2 linked regions of the Prochlorococcus marinus str. SB genome follow. The protein of the gene in region 1 interacts with the protein of each later gene in a pairwise test. Links are inferred from orthologs where the notes say so. Each region holds a gene or a part of one and is shown on either strand. Other genes may lie near its edges.

Evidence for each region.
Region 2: the proteins of rpe (region 1) and eno interact in binary tests that used the Escherichia coli proteins (3 or more experiments, as listed by UniProt). The link is inferred for Prochlorococcus marinus str. SB from one-to-one orthologs.

Annotation. Positions count from the first base shown.
Region 1 is NZ_JNAS01000001.1:73,774-89,942, reverse strand. The notes cover bases 124-2,913. They hold rpe (ribulose-phosphate 3-epimerase), read left to right. Parts: upstream 124-1,035; coding sequence 1,036-1,791; downstream 1,792-2,913. Other genes in these bases: lptB (LPS export ABC transporter ATP-binding protein), read right to left, coding at 2,858-2,913; ccsB (c-type cytochrome biogenesis protein CcsB), read right to left, coding at 1,816-2,745; glpX (class II fructose-bisphosphatase), read right to left, coding at 124-848. Also shown: more of glpX, read right to left, coding at 1-123; more of lptB, read right to left, coding at 2,914-3,586; EV02_RS08020 (DUF309 domain-containing protein), read right to left, coding at 3,675-4,043; translational GTPase TypA, read right to left, coding at 4,056-5,852; EV02_RS08030 (M15 family metallopeptidase), read right to left, coding at 5,980-6,693; chlP (geranylgeranyl reductase), read left to right, coding at 6,807-8,147; glyS (glycine--tRNA ligase subunit beta), read right to left, coding at 8,128-10,290; EV02_RS08045 (NADPH-dependent assimilatory sulfite reductase hemoprotein subunit), read left to right, coding at 10,378-12,165; EV02_RS08050 (M15 family metallopeptidase), read right to left, coding at 12,169-12,852; ATP-dependent DNA helicase RecG, read right to left, coding at 12,910-15,363; EV02_RS08060 (adenylate cyclase), read right to left, coding at 15,386-16,169. UniProt on the Escherichia coli protein: Catalyzes the reversible epimerization of D-ribulose 5-phosphate to D-xylulose 5-phosphate.
Region 2 is NZ_JNAS01000002.1:411,221-427,537, forward strand. What follows is about bases 8,929-11,866. They hold eno (phosphopyruvate hydratase), read right to left. Parts: upstream 11,075-11,866; coding sequence 9,782-11,074; downstream 8,929-9,781. Other genes in these bases: EV02_RS03985 (ABC1 kinase family protein), read left to right, coding at 8,929-9,777; EV02_RS03975 (ATP-dependent Clp protease ATP-binding subunit), read left to right, coding at 11,339-11,866. In the rest of the region: EV02_RS04025 (endonuclease MutS2), read right to left, coding at 1-1,939; EV02_RS04020 (VOC family protein), read right to left, coding at 1,952-2,338; hemB (porphobilinogen synthase), read right to left, coding at 2,397-3,398; EV02_RS04010 (SulP family inorganic anion transporter), read left to right, coding at 3,621-5,273; EV02_RS04005 (sodium-dependent bicarbonate transport family permease), read left to right, coding at 5,280-6,278; EV02_RS04000 (P-II family nitrogen regulator), read left to right, coding at 6,281-6,562; EV02_RS03995 (NAD(P)/FAD-dependent oxidoreductase), read right to left, coding at 6,584-7,540; EV02_RS03990 (hypothetical protein), read left to right, coding at 7,796-8,113; more of EV02_RS03985, read left to right, coding at 8,110-8,928; more of EV02_RS03975, read left to right, coding at 11,867-14,095; preprotein translocase subunit SecE, read left to right, coding at 14,158-14,400; transcription termination/antitermination protein NusG, read left to right, coding at 14,452-15,063; rplK (50S ribosomal protein L11), read left to right, coding at 15,131-15,556; rplA (50S ribosomal protein L1), read left to right, coding at 15,623-16,317. UniProt on the Escherichia coli protein: Catalyzes the reversible conversion of 2-phosphoglycerate (2-PG) into phosphoenolpyruvate (PEP). It is essential for the degradation of carbohydrates via glycolysis.

The sequences.
Region 1 (16,169 bases):
CCAGCGAAAACAACATTTTCTCCGGAGGCCAATTCATTAGCTTCATAGATTTTATCTATATCGGTTATGCCCATTTCATTGAGACGTTTTATATTTCCTTCTTTTGTGTAATCTGCCCATTCAGAAGTTTGAGCGATTGCTGGATCATAAACTAGTTGCCCTTGAAAGTGTCCTCCTAGAGCTCTCATTGCAGCAGCTGAAATAACGCCCTCGGGAGCAGCGCCTATACCCATCAAGCAATGTGTTCCAGTTCCTGCAAAACCACATGCAATCGCAGCTTGAACATCACCATCAGAAATCGGTTGTACTTTTGCACCACATCCTCGGATCTCCTTAATTAAATCTTTATGCCTAGTTCTATCCATTACAACAACAGTAAGCTCATCAATAGAAAGACCTAAGCAATCACTTAGTATCTTCAAGTTTTCAGTAGCTGAATTTCTAATATCTACTTTACCTTTGGCCGCAGGAGGTGCTGCTAATTTGTTCATGTAAAAATCAGGAGCATTGAAAAGGCCACCCGTATCAGAGGCAGCTAAAACGGCCATAGAACCTCTTTGATTGTTGGCACAAAGATTAGTTCCTTCACAAGGATCTACTGCAAAATCGACCCCTGGGCCACTCCCACTACCAACCTCTTCACCTATATAAAGCATAGGCGCTTCATCTCTTTCACCCTCTCCAATAACAATTTTCCCTTTCATTTCAATTTTGCCCATTCGCAATCTCATTGCTTCGACAGCTGCAGCATCAGCTTCATCTTTTTGACCAAGTCCTGTTAGTTTTGCTGAGGCAATAGCAGCTTGCTCGACAACTTCGAGAATTTCTTGAATTAAAGTTTGATTCACAATTAAATTTTGAGGATTTTCTTAAAGGTTTTGAGTATGATCTCATAAAAAATGTCATTTTTTATGAGAATTATTATGCTAGTAAGCTTTTTTTAACTCTTTACAGCTGATACTTTATCAGGCCGTGACTTGAAATTAGGAATAAACAACTAAATATAGTATCTTTATTAAATATTTTAAAAATAAAATGACTGAGTCAAATCAAACAATCTTAGCTGGTGTTAATAGACCAATTCAAATAATTCCTTCAGTTTTACCAGCTGATTGGGCAAATATGGGGGCATGTGTGAAAGAGCTCGAGGAGGCTGGGGTAGATAGAATTCAATTTGATGTAATGGATGGAAATTTCGTACCAAATCTTACGTTCGGTCCTGAAATGATTGCTGCATGCAGGAAATATTGTAATGTCCCTTTTGAAACTCAATTAATGGTGAGCCAATACAACTGTGAAACCATGCTTGAATCTTATGTTAACGCCACAAAAGGGGCGAATGGTGAACCAGGAGTAGTAATAGCTCATGCCGAAGCAAATATTCATTTGCATAGGGTTCTCGGAAGAATAAGAGATCTAGGAGGATCTCCTTCTGTTGCATTAAACCCTCATACTCCTTTTGAAATGATTAAAAACATTATGGATATGGTTGATCATGTTTTGGTTATGACAGTTAATCCGGGCTTTGGAGGACAAGCTTACATACCAACAATGCTTAATAAAATAAGAGAAATAAGAAACTTTATTATCGAAAAAAACTTAAATGTCGACATTGAAGTTGATGGAGGGATAAAAGCAAATTGGACTATTTCACAATGTGCCGATGCTGGTGCTAATTGTTTTATTGCAGGTAGCGGAATGTTTGCTTACCCAACATTAAAAGAAGGATGTGATGACTTGAGAAAAGTTGCACTAGAAGCACAAAAAGGGAATGTACTTTCAGAGTCTTAATCAATAAGATAGGTGATTTCTTAATCACCCAAATATCCATCCATAACTGTGTAACCCTATTCCTAAAAAATTTACTCCTAAATAACAAACTAAAACAACTAAAAAGCCTGTAGAGGCTAATAATGCCGGTTTGCGTCCTTGCCAACCCTTGCTTATTCTCATATGAAGATAAGCGGCATAAAACAACCATGAGATAAATGCCCATGTTTCTTTTGGGTCCCAACTCCACCATGTACCCCAGGCCTCATTAGCCCAAACTGCACCTGAAATTAAACCGAGAGTCAAAAGAACAAAACCTACTAAAATAGAACGATAACTTAATGTATCTAATTCTTCTGAATGAGAAAATTCAATAGGTTCAACTAAATCATTTACGGGATAGCTATTTGAAAGTTTAAATCCTCCTATACCTGTAGAACTACTTCTGATTTGAAGCGGCTTATTTTTATTAATAAACAAAACGGACATAGAAAGTAAAGAACCTATTATTAATGCTGCATAACTAAGCATTACGACGCTAACATGCATCACTAACCAACTAGACCTTAAAGCTGGAACTAAGTTTGATGATAATTTCAAATCCTCAGGTAAAACAAAACAAGCAAAAGCCACAGTCAGTAACTCAATAGGTATAGCAATTGAGGGAATTATTGGAGTTGGGTATTCTTTTTCAACCAATAGTTGACCTAATGTAATACCCCAAGTAAGGAAATAAAGAGATTCATACAAATTGCTAATAGGAAAGTGCCCAGAAATTGACCACCTAAAAAGTAATTGTAATGTTATGAGTAAGTTCACTAAAATCGTAATAAGTCTTACAACAGAAGAAGGCTTTTTCCTGAAAAATGCACCTAAAGATATTGGTAAATTAACTAATAAAAAATAAAAGACTAAAATACCCAAGACTGAAACTGGGTCATATATTAAATTTTTAAAAAGATTATCTAGTATCATCCAGGAAATTTTTCCTTTTTTATTATTCTATGACATCCAAATAATAATTTAAATCATTTATATATGAGTAAATCTTTAATAATTAAGTTTTAATTTATTTTGCAAAAGGATTTCAAAGTTTGAAATTATCTCCTAGATAATACTTCTTCACTATTGGATTATCAGCTAATTCACTTGATGAACCATTAGCTAAGATTTTTCCTTCACTTAATACATATGACTTGTTTGTAATCAAAAGGGTTTCCCTTACATTATGGTCTGTAATGAGGATCCCTACCCCGTCACTACTTAATTTAAGAATTAGTTTCTTTAAATCATTAACAGCCAAGGGATCTATCCCAGCAAACGGTTCGTCTAATAACAAATATTTAGGTCCTTTTCTACCTACCGTGAGTGCCCTAGCTATCTCACACCTCCTCCTCTCTCCTCCTGAAAGTTGATAACCATAATTATCTACAAAGTTATTCAAATTAAATTCATTAATTAACTGTTCTCTTCTATTTCTTATCGCTGCTCTACTATAAGATGAATTTTGTAAAGCCAAATCTATATTATCCTTAACAGTGAGATCTCTAAATATACTCGCTTCCTGAGTTAAGTAACCTAACCCAAGTCTTGATCTAATTGGTAAAGAAAGATTGGTTATATTTTTCCCATTCATTAAAATTTTACCTTTATCCGGTTTTATATTCCCAACTGCAAGATTAAAAGTTGTAGTTTTTCCAGCACCATTAGGTCCCATCAAACCTACAACTTCCCCTGGATTAACAGTTATAGAAACATCATTTACGATTAATCTTCCTTTAATTGAAAGTGATACATTATTAATCTTTAGGTTCATTTTCCTTGAGATTGATTAGGTTTCTTATTTTCTTGAAAAAAAAATGAAATAGATAATAACAATTTAATTGAAGATAAAGATATATTCATTAAAGAGTTTTCAAAAAAGGCTTATCGTTCTCGTTTAATAGTTCTTTATATTGTAATTTCCTTAATAAATCTTCCAAACATTGGCAGAAGGACTCAAGATCAATCCCTATATCAATCTTGGTTCTAGTTTTTATTCTACCTAAACCCTCTCCAAGCAAAATAGTAGCTCCATTTAGATTACCTTTACTTAAGTGAAACTGAGAAACAGATACCTGTAAAATTCCTTGGATAACTTGTCGTTCGTCACCATCTACGGAATTCCATATTTCTTCAAAAGCATCATGAGCTTCATACCATTCATGTTTGTTAAAAAGATTTAAAGCTCTAAAAAGGGAATCTTGAAAACTTTTTGTACTTTCTTCGTTCATTAAAAAAAATTACTAATTTTTTTTCTTTTTATTTATTTTTCTCATTCTTATTGAATCCGGTGTTACCTCTAGCATTTCATCTGGACCAATATATTCGAGTGCTCTTTCAAGAGTAATATCGACAGGTGACTGCAAAGTATCAAGTTCTTCTGCCCCTGCAGACCTCATATTAGTCAACTGCTTAGTTTTACATATATTCAACTCAAGATCTTGAGGTCGATTATTCTCTCCAATTATCATTCCTTTATAAACTTTAACTCCAGGTTTAATGAAATAAACTCCCCTATCTTCCGCATTCTTTAAAGCATAAAATGTGGCTACACCTTCCTCAAAAGCTATAAGAACGCCATTCCTTCTGGTTTCAAAGTCTCCTGTTTTAGGTTTATATTCATAAAAAGAATGACTCATAATACCTTCACCTCTGGTTATCCTTACGAATTCGCCACGAAATCCAATTAATCCTCTTGATGGAACAAGAAATTCTAATTGAGTTCTACCATCTGAACTTGTCTGCATATTTTTCATCTCTGCCTTTCTAGATCCAAGTTTTTCGATACAAGAACCAACAGATACTTCAGGTACATCTAAAACCAAAGTCTCTATAGGCTCACATTCAACATTATCAATTTCTCTGAAAATTACTTGAGGTTGTGAGATTTGAAACTCAAAACCCTCTCTTCTCATAGTTTCAATCAATATCCCAAGATGTAATTCTCCTCTTCCTGAAACTGAGAACCTGTCAGGAGAATCAGTTTCTTCTACTCTCAGGGCAACATTTGTTAAAAGTTCCCTCTCCAATCTATTTTTTAATTGTCTACTCGTAACAAATTTCCCTTCCTTACCCGCGAAGGGTGAATCATTGACAACAAAAGTCATATTTAAGGTCGGTTCATCAACTTTGATTAATGGAAGAGGATGAGGAGAATCGGGACATGCTATGGTCTCACCAATATTGACTTCATCGAAACCAGAAACAGCAACAATATCACCTGCAAATGCTTCATTAATATCAATTCTTTGTAATCCTTCAAATCCTAAAAGCTTACTAACCTTACCTTTAATAGTTTTTCCGTTTTCTTTAATTAAACTAGCCAGTTGCCCATTTTTTATAGTTCCATTGTGAATCTTCCCAATTACTATTCTGCCTAAGAAATCAGAATAGTCCAAAGTAGTTATTTGTAGCTGAAGAGGCTTATTAGAATCACCTACTGGAGGTGGAACGTGTCTAATAATAGCTTCAAAAAGAGGCATCATATTGTCACTATTAGATTCCATCTCTTCTTTTGCGAAACCAGATAAGCCACTCCCAAAAAGATAAGGGAAATCACATTGATCATCATCAGCACCTAACTCCAAAAACAAATCAAGGACCTTATCAATTGCTATTTCTGGTACTACTCGTGGCCTATCGATTTTATTTACAAAGACTATAGGCCTGAGTCCTTTTTCTAATGCTTTTTTTAAAACAAATCTTGTTTGAGGCATAGGCCCCTCATTTGCATCAACAATAAGCAGACAACCATCAACCATTCCCAAAACCCTTTCGACTTCTCCTCCAAAATCAGCATGTCCAGGTGTATCTATAATATTAATTCTGGTATCTTTGTAGTTGACTGCAGTATTTTTTGAGAGAATTGTTATCCCCCTTTCTCTTTCAAGATCATTTGAATCCATTACACATGTAGGGATGACTTCATTGTCTCTAAATATTCCTGATTGAGATAACAATGCATCTACAAGGGTTGTTTTCCCATGATCTACGTGAGCAATAATTGCAACATTTCTAATTTCTTTTATCGAAGATGACATTTATAGAATTTATATAAATATTAGATTGACTTTATTAAGGCTAACTCAAAGTATGCTTATTATGAGAATTTTCTCTTTAAGACTTTGAAAAATATAATTTATAGAATAATTGATTAATGAATTAGATTTATAATTTTCTATTTGAGCTTTCAAAAACTTTTAATGCTTCAATTGACCCTTCATATCTCCAATGCCAGGGTTCGTAATCTATATATTTATTATCTTTGTTGAACGATAACTTAAAGTGAAACTTAGCTGCATTTTTTATTAACCATCTAAAGGCGGCAGTATTTTCGAAGTCGGTTTCAAAGTCTGTCTCTCTTTGAGTAGCATCACCAATATCGATTGCGAAACCTGTACTATGTTCGGAATACCCTGGAGGGGCTGAAACTCTAGCTCTTTCTGCCGCCTCTTGATTTCTAATAGATTTTAAAGAATAAAAGATATCGTTTTGCAAATTTATTGATCTATAACCACTCAAGAAGACTAAATATATCCCATCCTTTTTGGCTTCTTCTCTCATCTTTATTAGAGAATCGCGCATATCCATATGAACTTCAATATTAGGCTCAATTAAAACTAGTTTCTCCTTAGAAATTTCCGCATAGGGTAAATGACCTAAAATTCTATGGTCGTGATTTATCTGAGCTTGAAAATTGAGATTATCAAGAGATCCTATTTCTATATTTTTAATTAATCGCAATGCAGCGACAGAAAAGATAAGAAAAAGAAATGGAGAAAATATTAATAGTTTTTTTAATAATGTTGAATTTGGATTATTTAGGTAAGTTCTTTTGGCAAGTGGTAAATCAAATTGATCGATATCTTTATTAAGTTCCAATATTTAGAAGTGAATTTGGAAAAGATATTTCGATATTAACTATTATTTTAAGAAATGCACTTTTATAAGCAAAAAAGATGTAGTTTTTATATACAGTATTTATTTTTTTTCATATGTTGAGGGTAGCTGTTATTGGTGGAGGTCCAAGTGGTTCATGTGCGGCAGAAATACTTGCTAAAGCTGGAATAAAAACTTGGCTATTCGAGAGAAAATTAGATAATGCGAAACCATGTGGAGGAGCAATTCCACTTTGCATGGTTGAAGAATTTGATTTGCCTGAGTCAATTATTGATAGAAAAGTAAGGCATATGAGAATGATATCTCCATCAAATAGAGAAGTAGATATAAGTTTAGATAGAGTTTATGGGAAAAGTGATAATGAGTTTATTGGGATGTGTAGAAGAGAAGTTATGGATGCCTTTATGCGCAACAGAGCATCAGATCTTGGTGCTAAATTAATAAATGGATTAGTTACTTCTATTGATACTGGCGATAATAATCAAGGGCCATATAAGCTTTCCTACTCAGATTTTACGAATGGAGATAAAAAAGGGGAACTAAAAGAGCTTACTGTTGATCTTTTGATCGGAGCTGATGGAGCCAATAGCAGAGTCGCAAAAGCAATGGATGCAGGTGATTACAAAGTTGCTATAGCATTTCAGGAAAGAATTAAATTGCCTAAAGAAGAAATGAGTTACTACGAAGATCTTGCTGAAATGTATGTTGGAACTGATGTTTCTCCTGATTTTTATGGGTGGGTATTTCCTAAATATGATCATGTTGCTGTGGGCACAGGAACCATGCAAAAGAATCAGTCATTAATTAAAGGACTTCAAGAGGGTGTAAGAAATAGGGCAAAGAAAAGACTTGTTAATGGTGAAGTAATAAAGGTAGAAGCTCACCCTATTCCAGAGCATCCAAGGCCAAGAAGGGTAGTTGGGAGAATGGCATTGGTTGGTGATGCAGCTGGTTATGTTACAAAAAGTTCTGGAGAGGGTATTTATTTTGCTGCAAAAAGCGGAAGAATGTGTGCTGAAGAAATTGTTGAAGCATCAAAAAATGGTCAAGTAATTCCATCAGAAAAAGATTTAAAAAACTATCTTAAAAAATGGGATAAAAAATATGGCACAACTTATAAGGTGCTAGAAATCCTTCAAAATATTTTCTATAGAAATGATTCTGCTAGAGAAGCCTTTGTTGAGATGTGTGATGACATGGATGTTCAAAGACTTACTTTTGATAGTTACTTATACAAAAGAGTTGTGTCTATGAAACCATTACAGCAACTTAAAATTACGATGCTTACACTTGGTTCGATTTTAAGAGGGAAAGCCCTAGCGCCTCATAAATATAAACCCGTTGATAGTGCCGTTAGGGAAAATAAAGAGGTAGAAAAAATGCTAGAAAATTATTCAATAAAGGGAGGAATTAAAGTTAAGAGTTCAAAAGTGTAAAGTCGGCAATTTTTAGAGAATAATTTCTAATTAAGCTCAACAAATTTAGTCTATTATTTCTTATTTTAAAATCCTCTGACATTATTAGGACTCCCTTTTCATTATCAAATAAATCCTCGATAGTGTTTAAATTAATCTCAAACAAATTTAGAAGTTCCAAATAATTGCAATAACCTTCTGAAAAATGTTTTTCTAATTCTCTAATAAATTCAAAAACTTTGAATTCACAATCTTTTTCAAAAAGTTTTGTGTTTATATAATCTCTTGTTGAGAGAACGTCTATTGAAATATCACTTTTATTTGCTAATTTGCTTACCCTAGTAATTACCTTCTGGATTTCTACAAAATTACCCTTTTCGTTAAAATTGATAATAGTATTAACCCTATTTTTAAGATCAACAATATTCAATACTCTTTTTTGAGATAATTCATCAGAAGAGCAAACAGCCTTTATTATTTCTTTACTTAGTGATATTTCTTCTAGATGACTAATAATTCTTTGAACTAAAAATTCATTTAAATCATTTAATACTATTTCTCTTGAGAAGTTTAAATTCGGAAATAAGATTTTCCAAAAATCAATAAGTTCGTTGAATAATTTATCTAAAGGTAAATCAAGTTCATAATCCCAAATTATTTTAATCACACCATTCAAATTTCTTCTTAAGGCATAAGGATCAGATGATCCACTAGGTCGTTTACCAGAAATAAATATACTTATTAAAGTTTCTACCTTATCTGCTATGGAAACTATTGCACCATATTTTGTGGAGGGCAAAGCATCTTTATAAAAAGAAGGTAAATAATGTTCAGCGACAGCCAAGCAAACATCCTCACTAAATCCCTCAAATTTAAGATATTTACCACCCATTATTCCTTGCAGCTCAGGAAATTCGAAAACAATTTCGCTACATAAGTCGTTTTTACAGTATTTAGCAGCTTCTATTAATTTTTTTTCTTCTAGAGACTTATCATTTATAAATTTAAGAATTTTTTTAGTAACTTCCTCTATCCTTTCTACCCTCTGAAATATATTTCCAAGTCCTTTTAAATATGAAACAGATTTAAGCTTTTCATTTCTTTCGATTGAAGCAACTTTTTTGTCACTTTCTACGAAAAACTTTGCATCTGAAAACCTTGCCCTTAATACTTTCTCATTACCTTTAGCGATATTATTACTTGATTCTTCAAGACCATTTGAAATAACGCAGAAAGTTGTACTAATATTTTTTTCAGAGCTTAAATCTAGTTTAGAAAAACTTTCGTTTTTAAATAAAAGAGGAACGTATCTCTGATGAATTTTCATGACTGTTGAGAGAACTTCAACCGGAAGATCAAGAAATTCATTACTAAATTTGCCAATAATTAAGTCTGGCCATTCAACTAAGTCAGTTAGTTCATTTAGTAATCCTTCTGAAAGGTCAGGTTTCAGATTTAAAGATTTAGATGCCTGATTTATTAAACTTTCAATTTTTTCTTTTCTTTCTTTTCGAATAGCTATTACTCTATTTCGTTTCAATAACTCAAAGAAATCATCAGGATTCTGAACTTCTAAAACTTCATTGATTAGCCTATGACTTTTCGTTTTATTACTTATTTTGATCTTTGGATCACATTCATCAAATTCAAAATCAAGAATTTCATCATTATAAATAGACGCAATCCACCTAATAGGTCTTGAAAATTTTATGTTCCCAGCCCCCCATTTCATAAATCGAGGGCCTTGAAGACTCTTTACTAGTTTTGGGATAATCGAAGACAAAGAATTTTTTGTTGATAGTCCTTTTTCAATTTTCTTTCCAAATACAAAATCACCCTTTTCTGTTTTTTTTATTTTTAGCTCACCTACATCTATATCTAAGCTATTAGCAAATCCTAAAGCAGCATTAGTAGGACATCCATTTAAATAAGCTGAATTTGCTTTAGGCCCTTTTCTTTCTATTATCTTATCTTCTGCATAATCAACTAAACCTTCGAGAAGTAGAACTATCCTCCTAGGTGTGGAGGTAACAGTTATATTTTCGAATTTGATTAACTTTTTATCCAATTCAAATTCTATTAGAGATTTAAATTGCTCTAGAACAGAATGAGAAAATTTTGCGGGCAACTCTTCTGTTCCTATCTCAAGTAAATATTTAGACAAGAAAAAAATATGACTTCACTTACTATAATTTACTACCAGTTAAATAAGCTTTTCGCTAATGTATAAAAAGAGATATGTTTTGGTCCTTTGATCAAGGTTGAGAAAGTAAAAAAGAAAAAAGATTCTGCAAAGGATGAGACTGTTTGTTTAGCAAATGGACTAGAAGTTTCTAAATTTGAAAATTTTAAAAAAAGTAGCCAATTTCTTAAGGAACCACTTGCTACGGAATTAGTCAATGAGAGTGATCATTTTACTAATGATGCAGTTCAGTTACTAAAATTTCATGGTAGTTATCAACAAGATAACAGGGAAAATAGAAGGCCTGGCAAAAGTAAAGATTGGCAAATGATGCTTAGGTTAAGAAATCCGGGCGGTGAAGTCCCTGGAAAATTATTTTTAGCATTAGATGAATTATCTGAAAATCTAGGTAATGGAACACTTAGGGCAACTACAAGACAAGCCTTTCAAATGCATGGAATCAGAAAGGAAAACCTAAAAGAAGTAATCCAAACAATAGTAAATTCAATGGGCTCGACATTAGCTGCCTGTGGAGACATAAATAGAAACGTTATGGCACCTGCGGCTCCATTTGATTCGCCAGATTATAATATTGCAAGAGCATTGGCAAAGAAAGTTGCAGATCTTCTCACCCCAATAGCAGGCCAAGGTACTTTTTTAGAGCTTTGGGCTGATGGAGACTTAGAATACATCATAAAGCCTGACAAAGATATTGAAGCAATTAGGAAGCTCCAATTCAAAGATAATGTTTTTAGTGGGATAAAAGATGAGCCACTTTATGGTTCAACTTATTTACCGAGAAAATTCAAATGTGCCGTGACAGTTCCTGGGGACAATTCTGTTGATCTTCTTACCAATGACATAGGAATAGTTGCCTTTACTTCTAAAGATGGAAACTTAGAAGGGTGCAATTTCTATGTTGGAGGTGGTATGGGTCGCACACATAATAATGAGGAGACCTTTGCAAGAATTGCAGATCCACTTGGATATGTTGAAGAACCTGATGTTTATGAATTAATACAAAGCATTGTGGCTATTCAAAGAGATTATGGTGATAGAAAATCAAGAAAAAATTCGAGAATGAAATATCTTCTTCATAGAAAAGGTATTAAATGGTTCAAAAAGATACTTTCTGATAAGTATTTCAAAAAAGAAATTAAAAAAATCAGAAAAGAACCTGATAAGGTTCTTATTGATTACCTAGGTTGGCATAAACAAAATAAAACCTCTCATTTCGTGGGATTACCATTATTATCAGGGCGATTATCTGGAGAGAAGAAGAATACTATCACAAGTATTGTTAAAAAATATAATTTAGATTTAAGACTCACACCTAATCAAGATATTTTACTTTGTAATATCGCCAATAAAAACAAAGGTGAAATTCAAAAATCTCTATCAAAAATTGGATACGGAAATTTAGAAAACATTAATAAAATACAAAGACATGCTCTAGCTTGTCCCGCTTTACCACTTTGTGGTCTTGCAATGACTGAAGCTGAAAGAATATTACCTGACGTACTAAAAAGGATTGAAAATTTACTATTAAATCTAAAAATACAAAAGACAATATTATTCAGAATGACGGGATGTCCGAATGGATGTACCAGGCCTTATATGGCCGAATTAGCACTTGTTGGAAGTGGTCAAAACAAATACCAATTATGGTTGGGGGGCAGTAAAAATCTACAAAGGCTTGCTAAACCATTTCTACAAAGAATGGAGCTTAACGATTTAGAAAAAACTCTTCAACCATTATTTGATAATTGGAAGAGTAATTTGGATTTGGATTTCGGAGATTTTATAAATACTCAAGATGAAAATTATATATTGAATTTACTGAATGAAAATCAATAGAAATTAAATTTTTCCATAAATGGCATTTGCTTTTTTATTTTTCCAAGCCCATAATTGATCACCATAACTAAAATGCCACCATTCATATGGATGTTGAGCAAATCCGAATTTAGTCATAACTTCCCTTAATAAATTTCTTCTACTATTCCAAATAATTGCTTCTTCATTTTTGATGTTTGCATAAAAATAAGGATTTGAGGTCTCATCCATTTGATCAACTATGCTTCCCATTTCAACAAGATTTCCGTATTTATCTGATAAACAAACATCCAAGGCACCCCCAGTTGAATGAGGGGGAGGACACCTAATGTCATAAGAAGGATATGCCCAAAATTTTTCAACTTTTTTTAAAATTGATGGATATGATTTTATATTTTCAAAAGAAATATCAATATCGGATTTTTCACACTCTAATAAAAATGCTCTTTTAAACATAAATTCCTGAACTTCTAAAGGTCGCCAACTGTCATAAATTAAAAGGTAAAAACTACTCTTTGATATCAAATAATCATTTACTTTTACTAATCTATTTACGACCTCCTCTCTTAATTTCCAAATAGAAGTTTTATCTTTGTAAGGTGCTCCTAAATGAGAGTAAGGGTGTGGATCTAAAAACTTTAGGCAGCTAGGTATAGCTATTAATTTATCTCCATTATCTTTAATTGGTATTTTATTCCAAATTTTCAATTGAAATTTACAATTGATTTATAGTGGCATATATATCAATAATTACAATGGTAGTTTTCAATTCAAGAAATCATGAATGAATTTATTATCAGAATTATCAATAAGTATATTCCTTAAAACAACATTTTCTTTTAAATCAGGATCATCACTAACAATCTTAATAGCCTCTTCACGAGCCTTATCAATAAGAAATTTATTGTTAGGTAAATTGTCCAGTACAAAATCAGGCAATCCGGATTGTCTATATCCTAAAATCTGACCTGGCCCTCTAAGCTCCAAGTCTTTTTCAGCAATATAAAAACCATCATTAGATTTTTGCAAAACACAAAGTCGTTTGTTTTCTAATCCATTTTTATCGGGGGTTACCAGATAACAAAAAGATTTTGTTGATCCTCTACCAACTCTCCCCCTTAATTGATGTAACTGGGACAATCCAAATCTGTCCGAATTGTAAATAATCATAATTGTGGCGTTAGGCACATCGATGCCAACCTCAATAACTGTGGTTGAAACCAATATATTAATTTCATTCTTTAAAAAAGAATTAATTACTTCATTCTTTTCTTGTGAACTTAATTTGCCATGTAATAATCCAACTTTTTTGTTAAAAAAGACCTCTTCTGATAAATGTTTGAATGTTTTCTTTGCGGAGCTTAAATTCATTTTTTCTGAATCTTCTATAAGTGGCAAAATCACATAAGCCTGCTTTCCCTTATTGATTTCATCTTCAACAATCTTGAACAAGTTAGTTAAATCATCTTCCGAAATTATTTTTGTTGTTATGGGAACTCTCCCAGGAGGGAGTTCAGTAATTTGACTCACATCTAAATCACCATAAATAGAAAGCGCAAGAGTTCTTGGAATTGGTGTTGCTGTCATTGATAACAAGTTAGTATTTTCTCCTTTATTTAGTAATTTATTTCTTTGAGTAACTCCAAATCTATGTTGTTCATCAATGACGACCATGCCTAACGCATTAAAGATGACTTTATCCTCAAATAGTGCATGAGTACCTACGAGGATATCAACTAATCCATTGTTCAAATTAGAGAAAATTTCTTTTCTCTTTTTTTGAGGAGTATTCCCAGTAAGTAGTTCAACAGAAACTAAAAGGGGATTTAAATATTTTAATAAATTTTTATAATGCTGTTCTGCCAATACCTCAGTTGGGACCATAAATGCACCTTGCAGGTTTTTTTCAATGACAAGTAAAAGAGACGCTATTGCAATTATGGTTTTACCGCTTCCCACATCTCCCTGAAGCAATCTAGACATTGGTACAGGATTAGATAAATCTTTCTTAATTTCATTTAAAACATTTTCTTGAGATTTTGTTAATTCAAAAGGAAAAGTATTTAAAAATTCTTTTAATAAAGATTTCTTTTGAGGAAATTGTGAAATTACATTTTTATTCGTCTTTCTTTTTCTGAGTAGGAACTTAATTTGAAGTAGGAATAATTCATCAAAAACCAAACGTTTTTTTGACTCCCTAAGTGCCTGTTGAGTTGGTGGGAAATGAATATTAATCAACGACTCTCCTTTTGATAATAAAGATAATGAATCAAGTTGCTTATTATTTAAAATTTCTGGATATTGCTTTGCATAAATTAGTACCTTTTTCATAAGTTTTATAAAACTCATATTTGATAAAGCTTCACCTAATGAATACAAGGGTAATATTTTGCCTGAGAAATTAAAATTATCATTGTTATCCTTAAGAATTTCAATCTGCGGATCTACAAAAGTTTTGCCATACTCTGTCAATTTAACCTTACCCGAAATTGCTAATTTAGTTCCAGGAGAATACAAAGATTTTTGAGATGTGAAGAAGGAGTAAGATCTAAATCTTCTTCCTAAAAAAAATTTTGTGACCTTTATTGAAGAAGTTTCATCAGAAACTAAAATATTCATTATTGACAAATTACTATTTTTTTTACTCTTATAAATATAAAACCTTTTAACGTTTGCGATGCACGTGTATAAATTATCTGGTTTTAAATTTATTATTTTAACTCTATTCGTATAGTCTAGATATGTTCGTGGGAAATAATTAATTAGATCTTTTATATGAAATATCCCTAATTCATTAAGCTTATTTTTATAAACTTTTCCTACATTTTTTATTAATGAAATATCTGAATCAAAAGACAAACTTGAATCAGCTTTATTAAGAAAAACATTATTAGAAATATTATTAGAACTTTCTATTTCTAGAGTTTTACCTAGCTTATAAAGATTTTTTCTTGTGTCTATTATTAACCTTTTTCTTTGATTTTCATCTAATTTATTATATTCATTATATTTTTTAGAAAATTCATAAAATATCCTTAAATATTCGTCTGAGAGATTTAGATTATCTAGTTTTTTTAATGATTCATGCAAATAATCATTAAAGTATTTTTCTCTTCCTAAAGTATTAATAAATTTGTTTTCAGTTTCAATCGTAAGAGATTTTTGAAGAGGTCTTATCCAATCTTTAATTAATTTATTATTATTCCCGCTAATAGTCACATTTGAAAAAAGAATTATTTTTTCAATGTATTTTATTCAAAGAGAATTCTTTTTGCCTCCAATATGTCTCTTTTTTAATCAAACGCTGAAATTGATTTTTGAGCTCATTTATTTTGTTCCTTTGAATAGAAAGATTTAAATTTTTAAACTCTAACTCAACAGTAGATATATTGAAGAAAATAATGCTTGGAAAATTATTGACTATTAATGATGACCTATTTAAGTTTAATTCGAAATTAATAACAAAAGGATATGGATGTTTTATCATAAAATTTTTGCCTACTAAGTAATCAAAGGAATCTTTGGATATCAAATTTTTTATTAAATTTGCCTTGAATAATTCTTGGTTAATACTATATGAAAGATTCAATAGTAAATTGTCCAATGACTTGTCTATTAAATCAAAATTATTAAGAATCTGATTTTTTGGTAAATTATCCATTTGCTTGATATTTTCTTTTTCTTGATATCTTGGTTTTTCCACCTTTTCATCTCCTATTAATTCAATTAAGGAGGAAATAAATTGTTTTTCAACTCCTAAATTTTCAAAAATATTGTTTTTAGATAAATAATTATTATGGTGGTTATTATCTAAATCAAGTGATACGAATCTTTCATAATTATTAGCTTGATAATATTCAGAAGTATTTGAAAAATCTTCAGTAATCTCATACTGAACGGGTTCTTTTAATTGAAAACTATCTTCATATTGGAATTTTTCTTTTTGATCATCTATTATTTTTGTTGAACTATTAAAAATAGTAAAATTGATTTCCTTATTTATATTTTTTTCAATTTCATTTATC
Region 2 (16,317 bases), on another replicon or contig:
TTTCAAATTTTTTTGGGGTTAAATGTTCCGTCTCAATTTCCTTTAATCTTTTTCCAATAATTCTCGTATCCTCTCCATTAACATTTTTATCTCTTAATTTTTTAATCAAATCTATCACCTCTTTTTTAGCGGATACAATATGTTTTGATAATTTAGACCTTTCAATTTCTTGAATTTTTTCAGCATTTATTTTTTGATATTCATAATTTTTCTTCAGTTCATCATGTAATATTTCAGTCCTTGCAATCAGTTCTGCAGCCTCTTCTGCAGAATTTTGTTGCTTAATCCTCTCTTCCTCAAGTCCTTTAATAATACTGTTAATATTATCAACCTCTTTTGGCTTTAGATAATTTGCAGCTTCATTAAGTATGCTTTCATCGAGACCAATTCTCTTTGAAATTGACAAAGCATTACTTCTCCCAGGAATACCCCAGTTGAGTATATACTTTGGCTTCAAAGAATCCTCATCAAAGGCAACTGATACGTTTTCAAATCTTGAGTCATTATATTTTAAAGCCTTAATATCTCCATAATGTGTAGTTGCTAAAGTAATATCAGATTTATTTGCAAATTCTTTTAATAAAGCCATCGCAAGAGCACTTCCTTCAAGAGGATCCGTGCCAGATCCAATCTCATCTAACAAAACAACAGATAATCCTTTCTTATTATCAAGTGAATCCAATATCTCTTTTATGCGGGATATATGACCACTGAAAGTAGATAAATTTTCTTCTAATGATTGATTATCTCCTATATCCACATATATATTTGGACAAAAAGGGATAATGGGGTTATTCGTTGAGGGTATCAATAATCCTGCTCTAGCCATAAGTAAAGACAAACCCAAACCTTTTAAAGCTGCCGTTTTACCTCCAGTATTTGGACCTGTAATAGCTACAACCCTAATATTTCTATTTATATGAAAATCGACAGCCACTGGGGGAGGGGCTCCTTTTTTCTTGTGTTCCCAAATCAATAATGGATGAGAAAAACCAATTAAAGAAATAATAGGATTTTTATCAAAGGTAGGAGTTTTACCTCCAATCCATTTCGAATATCTTGAACGAGTTACAGCATTTTCTAATCTCAATAAAATTGATGCCATTTCAATAAGACTTTCTGAATTATCACTAACAACTTGGGACCATTTCTTTAGTAATTTAAATTCTTCTGCTGTGATCCTAGCCTCTAAAGAAGCAATCTTATTACCTTTAATAACTACATTTTCAGGCTCAAAATATATTGTATTGCCTGAGGATGAAGAGTCATGAATTATGCCTTTAAATTTATCTACATAATTAACTTTGACTGCTAAAACAGGCCTACCATATCGATCTCCAATAGTAGTATCTTGCAAATAAGCTAAATTCTTTTGAATAAATTTTTCAACTAATATTTTTCTTTCAAGTTTCTTAGATAATAATTCTTTTCTAAGAATAGATAGTTCATTACTCGCATTGTCTGAAATCCTTCCATTAGATTCAATACCTTTTTTAAAAATTGTTTCGATATTCTGATGGTCAATTAAATTTTTTGTAAATGATGAAATATAAGGCCTTTCTTCAAAATCGAATAAGATTTTTTTTAAATTGCTTGCAGCAGAAATTGTTTTCGCTATTTCTAACAATTCAGAAGATGAAATTACACCTCCCTTGGAACAAATTTCAATATTTCTACTAATATCAAAAACACCAGAAAAACTAATTGATTTATCTAAATTATTTTCTAGCTCATTTATTTCAACAGTTTCATTCAACAGTCTTTTAGAGTCTTCGTATTCTGAGGGAATACCAATACTTAAAATTGCTCGTTTACCCATTTCCGTTGAGGCGAATGAAGATAAATGCGTTTTTAATGAATCCCACTCTAAAAGACTTATAGATTCTTCTTCTAATGTTTTACCTGAATATGATTTTTTAGAGTAATTTTTCTCTGGCATACAAAAAAAGAATCAAACATTCGATTGAATCCCTTCAGGAGGAACATAAAGCATCTCGAGCCAGTTTCCTTCAGTATCCTTCATATAAAAAGATGCTGTTCCATCTCTATGTTCATGTAAAGGACCAACTTTTAAACCAGAATTCTTTAAATCATTTTGAATATTTTCAACTTCTTTTTTATTTTCAAAATGAAATGCAAAGTGTGGTCCTGCAGCTTTGTAGCTAGGGCCCAACAACGCAAGTCCATCTTTCCCTTTACCTGCTTCTAAATAAGACCAATCTTTATCATCCCAAACTAAATTCATACCAAGCTTAATATAAAAAGACTTGGCCCTTTCGAGATTCTCTACTCTAAGTGCGATGTGACCAATCCTATTTACTTCTTGTGATAACTTCAAAACAAAATATTTAATTATTAATCTAAGAATAAACCAAATTTTTGTTAATAATGAGTTTTTAATTATCCTGCAACCATTGAGATGCATCACAAGCATGATAAGTGAGTATCAGTTTTGCTCCTGCTCTTTTGAAACTAAGCAACGTTTCTAAAACAATATCTTTTTCATTAATCCAGTTTTTCATAGCAGCAGACTTTACCATGGAGTACTCCCCACTAACGTTGTATGCAGCTATGGGCTTATTTGAAAATGTACTTAGTTTATAAACAATATCCAAATATGAAATTCCTGGTTTTACCATCAAAATATCAGCTCCTTCATACTGATCCAATGCAGATTCAATTAAAGCCTCTTTTGAATTGGCAGGGTCCATTTGATATGTAGACTTATTGTCTGGAATTATCTTCTTACTATTTTCTCTAGGAGCCGAATCTAAAGCAGTTCTAAATGGACCATAATAAGCAGATGAATATTTAGCTGTATAACTAATAATTCCTACATCACTAAATCCTTGACTATCAAGAGCAGTCCTAATTGCTCCAACTCTCCCATCCATCATGTCACTAGGGCCAATAAAATCAGCTCCGGCTCTTGCTTGTGTTAAAGCTTGTTTTTTTAAAATTTCGATTGTTTCGTCGTTCAATATCTTTCCAGTTTCATCAACTAATCCGTCATGACCATCACAAGAATATGGGTCCAAGGCAACATCAGTCATTATTGCCATTTCAGGAATCTCTTTTTTTAATATTCGAATAGCTTTAGGTATTAAACCGTCTTCATTAAAACATTCTGCTCCATCTTCAGTCTTTAAGCTATCATTGATTTTGGGGAAAAGAACCACACACCTTATTCCCAATTCCCATGCCCTAGTAACCTCTTTTATTAAGCCATTAATATCCCATCTATAAGTTCCGGGCATTGCTGAAATTTCCTCTTTACCGTCTTTTTCATGAATAAATAATGGATATATAAAGTCGGATGCCTTTAGATGGTTTTCTCTAACCATATCTCTAATTGCCTCAGTTCTTCTTAATCTTCTAGGACGCATAATAGAATTCATTTGAATATTATTTAAATTGAAAATATTTATCTAATACATTAATCCCTTGCATCTCATATAAATTAATCAGACACTACTTTTGTTCAGGAAAATTAACTAAAATTTATTTAATAAGAGCAAAAAAAGTTACAAAAATATTTTGCACAAACTTCATTTTTCACAAATTTACGTCATAAAGAGATAATATCTTTTAGTTAAGTATTTATTTTAAGGAGAGTATCTTTGAAAATAATTAATGGATTTCATCTAAAGAATGTAAGAGGAGATATTCTTGGAGGGATCACAGCCGCTGTGGTGGCTCTGCCCCTCGCTCTTGCTTTTGGTAATGCTGCGTTAGGACCTGGCGGGGCAATTTATGGACTATATGGGGCAGTAGTAGTTGGTTTTTTAGCAGCATTATTCGGCGGAACGCCTGCTCAAGTTAGTGGGCCTACCGGTCCAATGAGTGTAACTGTTGCTGGAGTAGTAGCAGGCTTAGCAGCAGTGGGGGTTCCAAGAGATCTTTCTGCAGGACAAATTTTACCTTTAGTGATGGCAGCAGTAGTAATTGGTGGCTTACTGCAAATATTATTTGGGATTCTCAAACTAGGTAAATACATTACTTTAGTTCCATATTCTGTTGTGTCAGGATTCATGTCTGGTATTGGAGTCATAATAATTGCACTTCAGATTGGGCCATTACTAGGAATTAGTACTAGAGGTGGAGTAGTTGAATCTTTATCCACTGTATTTTCAAATTTCCAGCCAAACGGTGCTGCTATTGGAGTAGCAATAATGACACTGGGTATAGTATTTCTAACACCTAGAAAAATAAGTCAATGGGTTCCTTCTCCTCTCTTAGCCCTATTGATAGTAACTCCAATTTCAATATTAATTTTTGGAGATGGTGCTATTGATAGAATTGGAGAAATTCCAAGGGGAGTTCCATCTTTAAATTTCCCAAGTTTTAATCAATATTTTCCAATCATTTTTAAGGCAGGATTAGTCCTCGCAGTACTTGGCGCAATTGACTCCTTACTAACATCTCTAGTAGCAGACAATATATCTCAAACAAAACATAATTCTGATAGAGAACTTATTGGTCAAGGAATAGGGAATGCTGTTGCCGGTCTGTTTTCAGGCTTACCTGGAGCCGGAGCAACAATGAGAACAGTTATTAATGTTAAATCTGGAGGATCCACTCCCATTTCTGGTATGGTACACTCAGTTGTCTTGTTGATAGTTTTAGTTGGCGCAGGTCCTTTAGCTGAGCAAATACCAACTGCCTTACTAGCAGGAATCCTTATAAAAGTTGGTCTAGATATTATTGATTGGGGGTTCTTGAGGAGGGCTCACAAATTATCTTTAAAAACTTCAGTTGTTATGTACGGCGTACTCCTAATGACTGTTTTTTGGGATTTAATTTGGGCAGTTTTAGTAGGCGTATTCATAGCAAATATGCTCACTATTGATTCAATAACCGAAACTCAACTAGAAGGTATGGATGAGGATAATCCTTTATCAGAAGATGATCAAGGGAAAAATGCATTGCCTGCTGATGAAAAAGCTCTTCTAGATAGATGTTCAGGCGAGGTAATGCTGTTTAGACTTAAAGGACCACTTAGTTTTGGAGCAGCTAAAGGCATATCTGAAAGAATGATGCTTGTAAGAAACTACAAAGTTTTGATATTAGATATCACTGATGTACCGCGACTTGGAGTTACTGCGACTCTGGCAATAGAAGATATGATGCAAGAAGCAAAAAATAATTCCAGAAAAGCATTTGTTGCTGGTGCTAATGAAAAAGTAAAAGATAGATTAGCTAAGTTTGGAGTTGAAGGCATTATTGAAACAAGAAAAGAAGCTTTAGAAACTGCTCTAAATGAAATAGCTTAGTAATTTATGGAAATAAATCCAATTCTGCAAAATGTATTAGCCCCGCCAGTTCTTTTCTTTTTGATTGGAGCAATTTCAGTACTATTTAAATCTGATTTAGAAATACCCGCTCCATTACCTAAACTCTTCTCCCTTTATTTGCTACTAGCTATTGGGTTTAAAGGAGGTATAGAGATACAGAAAAGTGGTTTTACAGATCAAGTATTGCCTACTTTAAGTGCTGCAATACTGATGTCACTTGTAATCCCGCTTATTGGTTTTTTAATTTTAAGATTCAAGTTTGATGTGTTTAATTCAGCCGCAATAGCAGCAGCATACGGTTCAATTAGTGCTGTTACATTTATTTCCGCAGAAAGTTTTTTGGAAAGTCAAAAAATAGCCTTTGATGGGTTTATGGTTGGCGCCTTAGCTTTAATGGAATCTCCTGCAATCATTGTTGGATTATTACTTGTGAAATTTGCAGCTCCCAAAAATAGACCAAAATCAAGAAAAATGCATCTTAGCGCAATATTACACGAATCACTTTTGAATGGATCAGTTTATTTATTGCTCTCAAGCTTAATTGTAGGATTTCTCACTGCTTCCAGTAATCCTTCAGGGATTGCAAAAATGGAGCCTTTTACTGGACAATTATTCTATGGAGCAGAATGCTTCTTCTTGTTAGATATGGGAATAGTCGCTGCTCAAAGATTGCCGAGACTAAAGAATGCAGGTTCGTTCTTGATTGGATTTGCCATTTTTATGCCTTTGTTTAACTCATTTATTGGTGTTTTCGTTGCAAGATTTTTATCTTTAGGACATGGCAACGCACTTTTATTTGTGGTTTTATGTGCAAGCGCCTCTTATTTAGCAGTTCCTGCAGCGATGAGGATGACAGTTCCAGAAGCTAAATCTAGTTATTATATTTCAACTACACTAGGTCTAACTTTCCCATTCAATATAGTTCTTGGCATTCCCATATATATGAGTTTAGTAAATAACATTATCCCATTGTCCCCCTTATAAAAATGAAAAGATTAGACTTGATATTTAGTGAAAGAGAACTAGATGCAATCATTAAAACATTAGAAAAAGCTAATGTTCCCGGATATACAGTTATGAAACACGCCACAGGCAGAGGGCCTGAAAGAGTTGTTACTGAAGATATGGAATTTACAGGATTAGGAGCCAATGCTCATGTAATTGTTTTTTGTGAGCAAGAATTAATAGATAAAATGAGAGATAACATCAGGGACGATTTAAGCTACTACGGAGGAGTTGCTTATATTTCTGAAGCAACACCCCTTTAAATTAAGAAGCAATATTTATTTTTAAGAATGAATCCAATCTACTCTTATATTTTTTCGACTATTTAAGTATCTATCAATTGACATCGCAGCAATACATCCATCAGAAGCCGCAACTACGGCTTGTTTAAATGGTGTATTTCTTATATCTCCAATAGCCCATACTCCATCAGAGTTTGTAGACATAAAGTCATCAACAATAACTCCTCCGTCTTCTTTTAAAGCAATTTGATCCCCTAAAAAATCAGTAATAGGCTTTGAACCACTCATGTAGACAAACACTCCATCTAAATTTAAATTGATAGGATTTTCTTCTTGTTTATTTTTAACAACAACCCCATTCACACCCATATCATCTCCCAATATTTCCAACAATCTTGTTCTACTCCAATGTTTTATATTTGAATTATCCATCAATTCCATAGCCTCTTCATTATCTGATTTAGGATCACTTGATGTAATCCAATGCACAGTTGATGCAAATTTAGTTAGAACAGTTGCCTCTTCAATTGCCTCCTTGTTCACTCCAACAACAGCAACTTCTCTATTTTTATAAAAAGCCCCATCACATGTAGCACAATAACTTACTCCTTTACCAAGAAAATCCGCTTCGCCCTTAAATGATGCAGGCCTGCCCATGGCTCCACTTGCAAGTACAAGTGCTTTAGCTTTAAAAGTGCCTTCGGGCGTATAAACCATTTTCCATTCTCCACTAGCATCTATTCCAAACACTTGCGCTCTTCTATAGTCTGTGCCGTATTGCACAGCCTGTTCTCTCATTAGGGTAAGTAATTTTTCTCCACTTATATCAACAGGAACACCTGGATAATTAGCTATTTGATGAGTAATTGCTAAGGCGCCAACAGATGGATTTTTATCTAAAATTACAGTCTTTAAGTTTGAACGAGATGTATAAAGTGCGCAAGTACATCCAGCCGGGCCTCCTCCGATAATAACTACATCTGACTCAATGATTTCCAATTTTAAAAAACTCCTTTTTTAGTAGTTAATTAGATGAGTTCTTGGTTAGAAGATATTTTCAAAGTAAATACCTGAACCTTTATATAGATATAAGTTAAAAGAAAAAAAAGAAAAAAGCTTAATATAGAAACAAACTTACATAGGAAAAACATAAAAAATTAATTATCAAAATGATCAATTACGTGAAATGTTCTGTATTGATCTATTATTAGGTCATATCGAAAAATCAATTGCCGTTGAAACATTATATTTTACATGACCAACTCTGATTACCTTTTAAAAGCTGCTATTAAGAAAGTAACCGAAAAATTAAACGAAATATTAGTTGAAAAAATTGAAGAAGCAACAAATATTGCTCAGGATGCTCCAGAAATTCTCAAAAAAGAATTTGATAGTTTAAAAGAATCCATAATCGAAGAAGCATCAAGACTGGAAAAAGCCGAAAATATTCAAGAAAATGAGATTACAAATACTTACCAAGATTCCAAAATAAAAAAAGCTTTAAATGAAATTGAAAATATCAATAAGCAAATTGATCTCCTTAATAAAAATATAAATAATCAAATTAAATGAGTTACAACATTCTTCATTATCGTTTAAAAAAATTGAAGAGGGCCTTTCTTATTTGGAAAACTCTGATTTCGCTTTTAATAAATTTATGGATAGATAATATTAGATTTACAATTTTCCAAACTAAGAAGAATAAAAAAAGTAGGGTCCAAATTAAAAGAGCTAGGTGGTTTACTAATCAATTAATAAAACTTGGATCAGCATTTATTAAAATTGGACAATTATTATCAGCGAGACCTGATTTAATTCCTAATACCTGGATACAGGAATTGTCTAAATTGCAAGATCAAGTTCCTAATTTTTCATTTGCGCAAGTTGAAGAAACTATAAAAGTAGAACTAGGATCTAAGTTTAATGAAATAGATCAAATAATATCTGATCCGGTTGGATCAGCATCACTAGCTCAGGTCCATAAGGCGACTTTAAAAAATGGTAAGAAAGTAGTATTTAAAGTTCAAAGACCTAATTTAAAAGAATTGTTTATTATAGATTTGGGCATAATGCAGCAAATAGCGGGCTTATTGCAGAAAAATAAGAATTGGAGTCGAGGTAGAAACTGGGTTGAGATTGCTAAAGAGTGTAGGAAAGTTCTCATGAAGGAGCTTGATTTTAATTGTGAAGCACAATATGCCGCAAGATTTAGACAGCAATTTCTTGATGATGAAAATATTGAAGTTCCTGAAGTAATTTGGGATTTAAGCAGTGAAAAAGTCCTTTGTTTAAGTTATCTAGAAGGAACAAAAATAAGCGATTTAGAAAAATTACAATCACAAGAAATTGATCTACCTAAAATTGCAGAAATAGGCGCCATCAGTTATTTAAAACAATTAGTAAATTACGGTTTTTTTCATGCAGACCCTCATCCAGGGAATCTAGCAGTTTCAAATGAAGGTAAATTGATTTTTTATGATTTTGGAATGATGGGCAATATCTCAAATAATCTTCAAACAAGATTAGGAGGGATGGTTAAGGCTGCTGCTTTAAGAGACGCCTCATCACTTGTCAGTCAATTACAACAAGCTGGGCTAATTTCAAAAGATATTGATGTAGGACCAGTCAGAAGATTAGTCAGATTGATGCTTAAAGAAGCCTTAACTCCACCATTTAGTCCAAATATTATTGAAAAATTATCTGGAGATTTATACGAACTTGTTTATGAAACACCATTTCAACTACCAGTAGATTTAATTTTTGTGATGAGAGCTTTATCAACTTTTGAAGGAGTTGGTAGAATGCTTGACCCAGGGTTTAACCTTGTATCAGTTACCAAGCCTTATTTAATAGAACTTATGACTTCAAATAATCAAACTCCAAACGATTTAATTAACCAATTTGGAAGGCAAGTAGGTGAACTAGGATCGAAAGCTGTTGGTATTCCCAAAAGAATAGATGAAAGTTTAGAAAGATTAGAGCAGGGCGATTTACAATTACAAATAAGAATGGGAGAGTCTGACAGGCAATTCAAAAAAATGTTTACTGCTCAAAAAACTTTAGGCCATTCAATTCTTATAGGAAGCTTATCAATTGCTTCTGCTTTACTAGTAACCAATAAACAAAATAATTTTGCATTGTTGCCTCTTTTTTTTGCACTACCAATAAGTGTTGATTGGATAAAATGCCAATTAAGTATGAGAAAAGGCTCACGTTTAGAAAAACTTAAGCGCTAAAAAACTATATATTTTTGGGACCTAAACCTAAAGCTCCTGCGAATCTTGCTTGATTTCCCAATTCCTCCTCAATTTTTAAAAGCCTATTGTATTTTGCAATCCTTTCACTTCTACTCAAAGAACCGGTCTTGATCTGACCCGATCGTGTTGCGACAGATAAATCAGCAATTGTGGTATCTTCAGTCTCACCACTTCTATGACTAATAACACTTGTGAAACCGGACATTTTAGCTAACTCAATAGCTTCCAAAGTTTCAGTTAATGTTCCAATTTGATTTACCTTTATTAGGATTGAATTGGCAGATTTTTCTATAATCCCTTTCCTTAACCTTTCTGTATTAGTAACGAATAAATCATCACCTACAAGCTGAACTTTATTTCCTAATTCTTTGTTTAATTCTGACCAACCCTCCCAATCATCCTCTGCTAAACCATCTTCTATCGAAACTATTGGATAATTTGAAACTAATCTTGAAAGATATGAAATCATTTCAGAACTATTTAAACTTTTCCCTTCATATTTATAAATACCATCACTATAAAATTCAGTACTAGCAGCATCTAAAGCTAAAGATACCTGCTCACCAGGCTTAAATCCGGCTTTTTGAATTGCTTCTAATAATAAGTCCCCTGCCTCTTCACTTGATGACAGATTAGGTGCAAATCCACCCTCATCGCCTACAGCAGTAGATAGACCTTTTTGATCAAGTAATGATTTTAATGAGTGAAAAATTTCAGTACCCATTCTTAATGATTCACTGAAATTATTAACTCCATGTGGGACAAGCATAAATTCCTGAAAATCAAGACTATTTGGCGCATGAGCACCGCCATTTATTACATTCATCAGTGGCACTGGAAGGAGATTGGATAATGGATCTCCAAGATACCTATATAGTGGAACGTCTAAAGCATTTGCTGATGCTCTGGCAGTTGCAAGACTTACTGCAAGGATTGAATTTGCTCCAAGGTTAGATTTATTAGGAGTTCCATCAATTTCAATCATTAATTTATCTACTGCAGTTTGATCTAAAGCCGTCAAACCACATAAAGCCGGGGATATTGTTTCATGAATTTTATTAACAGCATTTAAAACACCCTTCCCCATGTATTTTGTACCACCATCTCTTAATTCATGTGCTTCATGAGCACCAGTACTAGCTCCGCTGGGAACAATTGCTCTACCACTTGCACCACATTCCAAAAATACTTCTGCCTCTACAGTTGGATTACCTCTTGAATCAAGGACTTGCCTTGCTTCAATAGTATCAATAAGAAAATCAATAGTTTCTTTCACAATTTAATTATTACTATTTAAATCCTATTAATAGCTGAACTATTTGGCTAATATCTGAAATAAATATGTTAACCAATCATAATTATTTAATTTCACAACCACTTAAATATTTAGTTATCGATTTTATTAATTCCAAAGTCCCATCAACCCCTCTCATAGTGATATTTTTGAAATTCATCTTATAATTTAAAAATTAATGAATGATTATTAATGCATATACTATTTAGAATATTAATTATTAATCAACTATAGTTTTTATAGTTTATGAGAGAAACACTTACATCCAGTCCTGAACTATTTAGCGATATCAGTTGGAATCTTCTTTTATTAGGGGAAGAAACAGCAAAAAAATGGGATCATAGCGAATTTAATATTGAACACATAATTCATACATTGTTCTCATCAAGTGAATTCTTTGCTTTCATTGAAAAATTATCAATCGACCAAGATACAGTTTTAGATATAACAGAAGATTTTTTAGAAGAGACTCCAACAAATGAGTCAGATATTTTTACTATCGGAGAAGATTTAGAGATTTTATTAGATAATGCAAATCAGATCAAAATCCAATGGGGATCGAGATTCATAGAAATCCCTCATTTACTAATTGCTCTTGGAAGAGATTTAAGAATTGGAAATTATGTTTTTCAGGAAGGTAACCTTTCGATGGAAAAATTAGAAGAGGAATTAAAGTTTTTCCCAAATATTAATCAATCAAAAGATTCTTTTAATTATGAGAACATACTGGAAATAAATAATCAATCTAATTTTGAATCAAATAAAGAGACTTTAGTTAAAGAAGAAAAATTTAAAGAAGCTATCGTTCCATTACCCAAAAGTAAACTTCAAATTGAAACCAAAAAACAAGTTGGGAAAGATGAAAATGCTCTTTCAATTTATGGAAAAGATTTAACAGAATCAGCTAAAAAAGGCTTACTGGATCCTGTTTTAGGGAGAGAAAATGAGATAAATAATTTAATGAGGGTACTCTGCAGAAGAAACAAAAATAATCCTATACTTATCGGTAATCCTGGAGTTGGTAAAACCTCAATTGCAAAATTACTTGCGCAATTAATTGTGGACAAAAAAGTTCCTGATTCTTTAAAAGACTTTAAAATTATTTCGCTTGACATAGGTGCTTTAGTTTCTGGGACAAAATTTAGAGGCCAACTAGAAGAAAGGCTAAGCTTAATAATGCAGGAACTAAACAATCCAAGCCAAGGAATGATTCTATTTATTGATGAAATTCATTCAATATTGAGTTCTGACAGATCTTCTACCGATATAAGCAATATCTTAAAACCTTTACTGGCTGAAGGAGAACTTAGATGTATCGGTACAACAACACCTGAGAAATTTCGTGAAACTATTGAAAAAGATCAAGCATTAAATAATTGTTTTCAAAAGATAGCTGTTAATGAACCTTCAGTAGAATTAAGCGCAAAAATACTGCAAGGTATCAAAAAGAAATATGAATCACATCATGGCATAAAAATTTCTGAAGAAGCTGTAAACTATTCTGCAAAATTGGCCGACAGATACATCAGCGATAAATGTCTTCCTGATAAAGCAATAGATTTAATTGATGAAGCAGCTGCAGAGTTAAAAATCGAGTCTAATAAAAAGCCTCAAATAATTCTTCAACAAGAAAACAAACTTCATACCATTAATGAAAAATTGAATAATTTGCAAGAAGAAAATATCGAAGCTAAAGAAAAACTGTTGAATATGAGGCAACAATCAGAGGCAAGATTGAACGTTCTTTTGGACAATTGGTACAATTTGCGTGAAGAAATGAAGCAATTATCTATTTTAATGAAAGAAGAAGATAAGCTAACAAAAAAAATTAAAGATAAATCAAATCGCGAAATTGAAAATGATCTTGATTATTTAGAAAAGCTTGAAGAAGAGTTAAATGAAATAGAGAATGAAATACAAAAAGTTGAAGAGAACTTTAATAAAATAAAGAAAAATAGAAATTTCCCTTTTAAATATCAAGTTGAACCTGATGATATTGCTGATGTTGTCTCAAAAATTACAGGTATTCCAATTTCTAAAGTAGTTTCAAATGAACGTAAGAAATTAGTCAATCTAGAAACAGAACTAAGTGAAAAAGTTATTGGACAAGAAAAAGCTATAGAAGCTGTGTCTGCTGCAATTAGAAGAGCTCGCGTCGGCATGAAAAGTCCTAAAAGACCTATCGGATCTTTTTTATTTATGGGTCCTACAGGTGTCGGCAAAACAGAATTAGCAAAATCTCTTGCAACAGCTTTATTTGATGAAGAAGACGCACTTTTAAGATTAGACATGAGTGAATATATGGAGAAAAATGCCGTAGCAAGACTTTTGGGAGCTCCGCCAGGTTATGTTGGTTATGAAGAGGGAGGTCAATTAACTGAAGCTGTAAGACGTAAACCCTATTCAGTAATTCTTCTTGATGAAATAGAAAAAGCACATTCAGAAGTTTTTAATATTCTTTTACAAGTCTTAGATGAAGGAAGATTAACAGACTCTCAAGGAAGGACTGTTGACTTCAAAAATACAGTAATCATCATGACAAGCAACCTAGCTGGTAAATCTATACTGGAGTATTCACAAAAGATTTCTAAAAGTGAGGGAAAGTTAGAAAATAACCAACAAACCTTAGATGATTCCATTAGTAATACATTGTCTTCAATATTTAGACCTGAATTTTTAAATAGAATTGACGAAGTAGTAAGGTTTAATCCATTATCTATTGATGAACTTCAAAAAATAATAATTTTGCAAACAGAAGATTTAAAAAACCTACTACTTGAACAGAACATAAATATCGCCATAGACAAAAAAGTTATTAATAAAATTGCAAACGATTCTTACGAACCTGAATATGGTGCTAGGCCACTTAGCAGGGAACTTAGAAGACAAATAGAAAATCCCTTGGCTGCAAAACTTTTAGAGGATAACTTCAAAAACAAAAAAAATATAATAATTAAACTTAACCCTGCTAAAAAAGATGAGATCGTTTTCAAACCTAGCTGAGGAGAGAATCAATAAGCTAAAATAGAAATTAAAGCGTAAAGCTCAATTTCAAAAAAAATTTTGTGACAAGTCCTACTACTAATAAAGACCTTCTTAAAAAGGATTCTCCTGAAGTTGAAGAGCCTAAAAAAAAGAATAATTTTTTTAGATCTACATACGATGAGCTTAAACTTGTCGTGTGGCCTAACAAACAACAACTTTTTAGCGAATCAGTAGCAGTTATAATTATGGTATCCTTTTCTGCTGCAGCAATTGCTTCTGTTAGCAGATTCTATGGATGGGCAGCCTCGCAAATTTTTGGTTGAATTATCTCCCGAATATCCATTAATAAAGATCTTATTTAAGCTTCCAGAAAAATGAGTAATGAATTAAATACAAACCTTGCTTCTTCAAAAGCAAATACAAGCATCGCAAGATGGTATGCCATTCAAGTAGCATCAAGCTGTGAAAAAAAAGTAAAAGCGACTCTTGAGCAGAGATCAGTGACTTTAGGTGTTAATAATAGAATCATTGAAATTGAAATTCCCCAAACTCCAGGAATTAAATTAAAAAAAGATGGAAGCAGACAAACTACTGAAGAAAAAGTTTTCCCTGGTTATGTCCTCGTAAGAATGATTTTGGATGAAGATACAATGATGGCTGTTAAAAGTACACCAAATGTAATTAACTTTGTCGGTGCTGAAGACGGGAGAGGCAGCGGAAGATCACGAGGTCATATCAAACCTCGACCATTATCAAGACAAGAAGTTAATAGAATCTTTAAGCGCGCATCAGAGAAAAAAGCTGTAATCAAGTTAGATATTGAAGAAAAAGATAGAATAATTGTAACTAGTGGTCCATTCAAGGATTTCCAGGGGGAAGTTATAGAAGTTTCCGGCGAAAGAAATAAATTAAAAGCATTACTTTCAATATTTGGGCGCGAGACTCCTGTAGAATTAGAATTCTCCCAAATCAATAAACAAAATTAATTTCTAATTGTTCTTGTTTATCGAGTAAAATAATGATTTTCTACTTCAGCTTAAATTATCTAATCTAATGGCAAAAAAAATTGTTGCAGTTATCAAGCTTGCTCTACAAGCAGGCAAAGCAAATCCTGCTCCTCCTGTAGGGCCCGCTTTAGGACAACATGGTGTCAATATCATGGCATTTTGCAAAGAATACAATGCAAGGACACAAGATAAAGCAGGTTTTGTAATTCCAGTCGAGATTTCTGTTTTTGAAGATAGAAGCTTTACTTTTATCACAAAAACACCTCCTGCTTCCGTCTTAATAACAAAAGCAGCTGGTATAGAGAAAGGATCAGGTGAATCCGCAAAAGGCTCTGTTGGGAATATAAGTAAATCTCAATTAGAAGAAATAGCCAAAACTAAGCTTCCTGATCTAAACTGTTCTAGTGTTGAATCGGCAATGAAAGTAATTGAGGGTACTGCTCGTAATATGGGCGTCTCTATCACTGATTGAGTTCAATACACAATTTCTCACTATTTAGGGGAGGTTAGTTAATAACCGTTTGCACCCAATATTATTATGAAAAAACTATCTAAAAGAATGGCGGCTCTATCAACAAAGATAGAAGATCGCATTTACGCACCACTTGAAGCTCTTAGTATTATCAAGGAAAATGCTAATGCAAAATTTGATGAAACTATTGAAGCACATATACGTCTAGGTATTGATCCAAAATATACTGATCAACAATTAAGGACCACTGTTGCATTACCACATGGTACTGGCCAAAGCATCAAAATTGCAGTAATTACAAGCGGTGAAAATGTATCGAAAGCTAAGGCTGCTGGTGCAGATTTATTTGGCGAAGAAGATCTTGTAGAAAGCATCAATAAAGGAAATATGGAGTTTGATCTACTTATTGCAACTCCAGATATGATGCCAAAGGTTGCAAAATTAGGAAGAGTTTTAGGACCTAGAGGTTTAATGCCTAATCCTAAAGCTGGGACAGTAACTAATGACATTGCTAATGCAATAAAAGAATTCAAAGCCGGTAAACTCGAATTTAGAGCAGATAAGGCTGGAATCGTTCATGTCCGCTTTGGAAAAGCAAGTTTCACAAAAGAGGCCCTATTTGACAACTTAAAAACCTTACAAGAATCAATTGATAAAAATAAACCAAGTGGAGCTAAAGGAAAGTATTGGAAAACTTTTTATGTAACTTCAACAATGGGGCCTTCAGTTCAATTAGACATAAATGCTGTACAAGATTACCA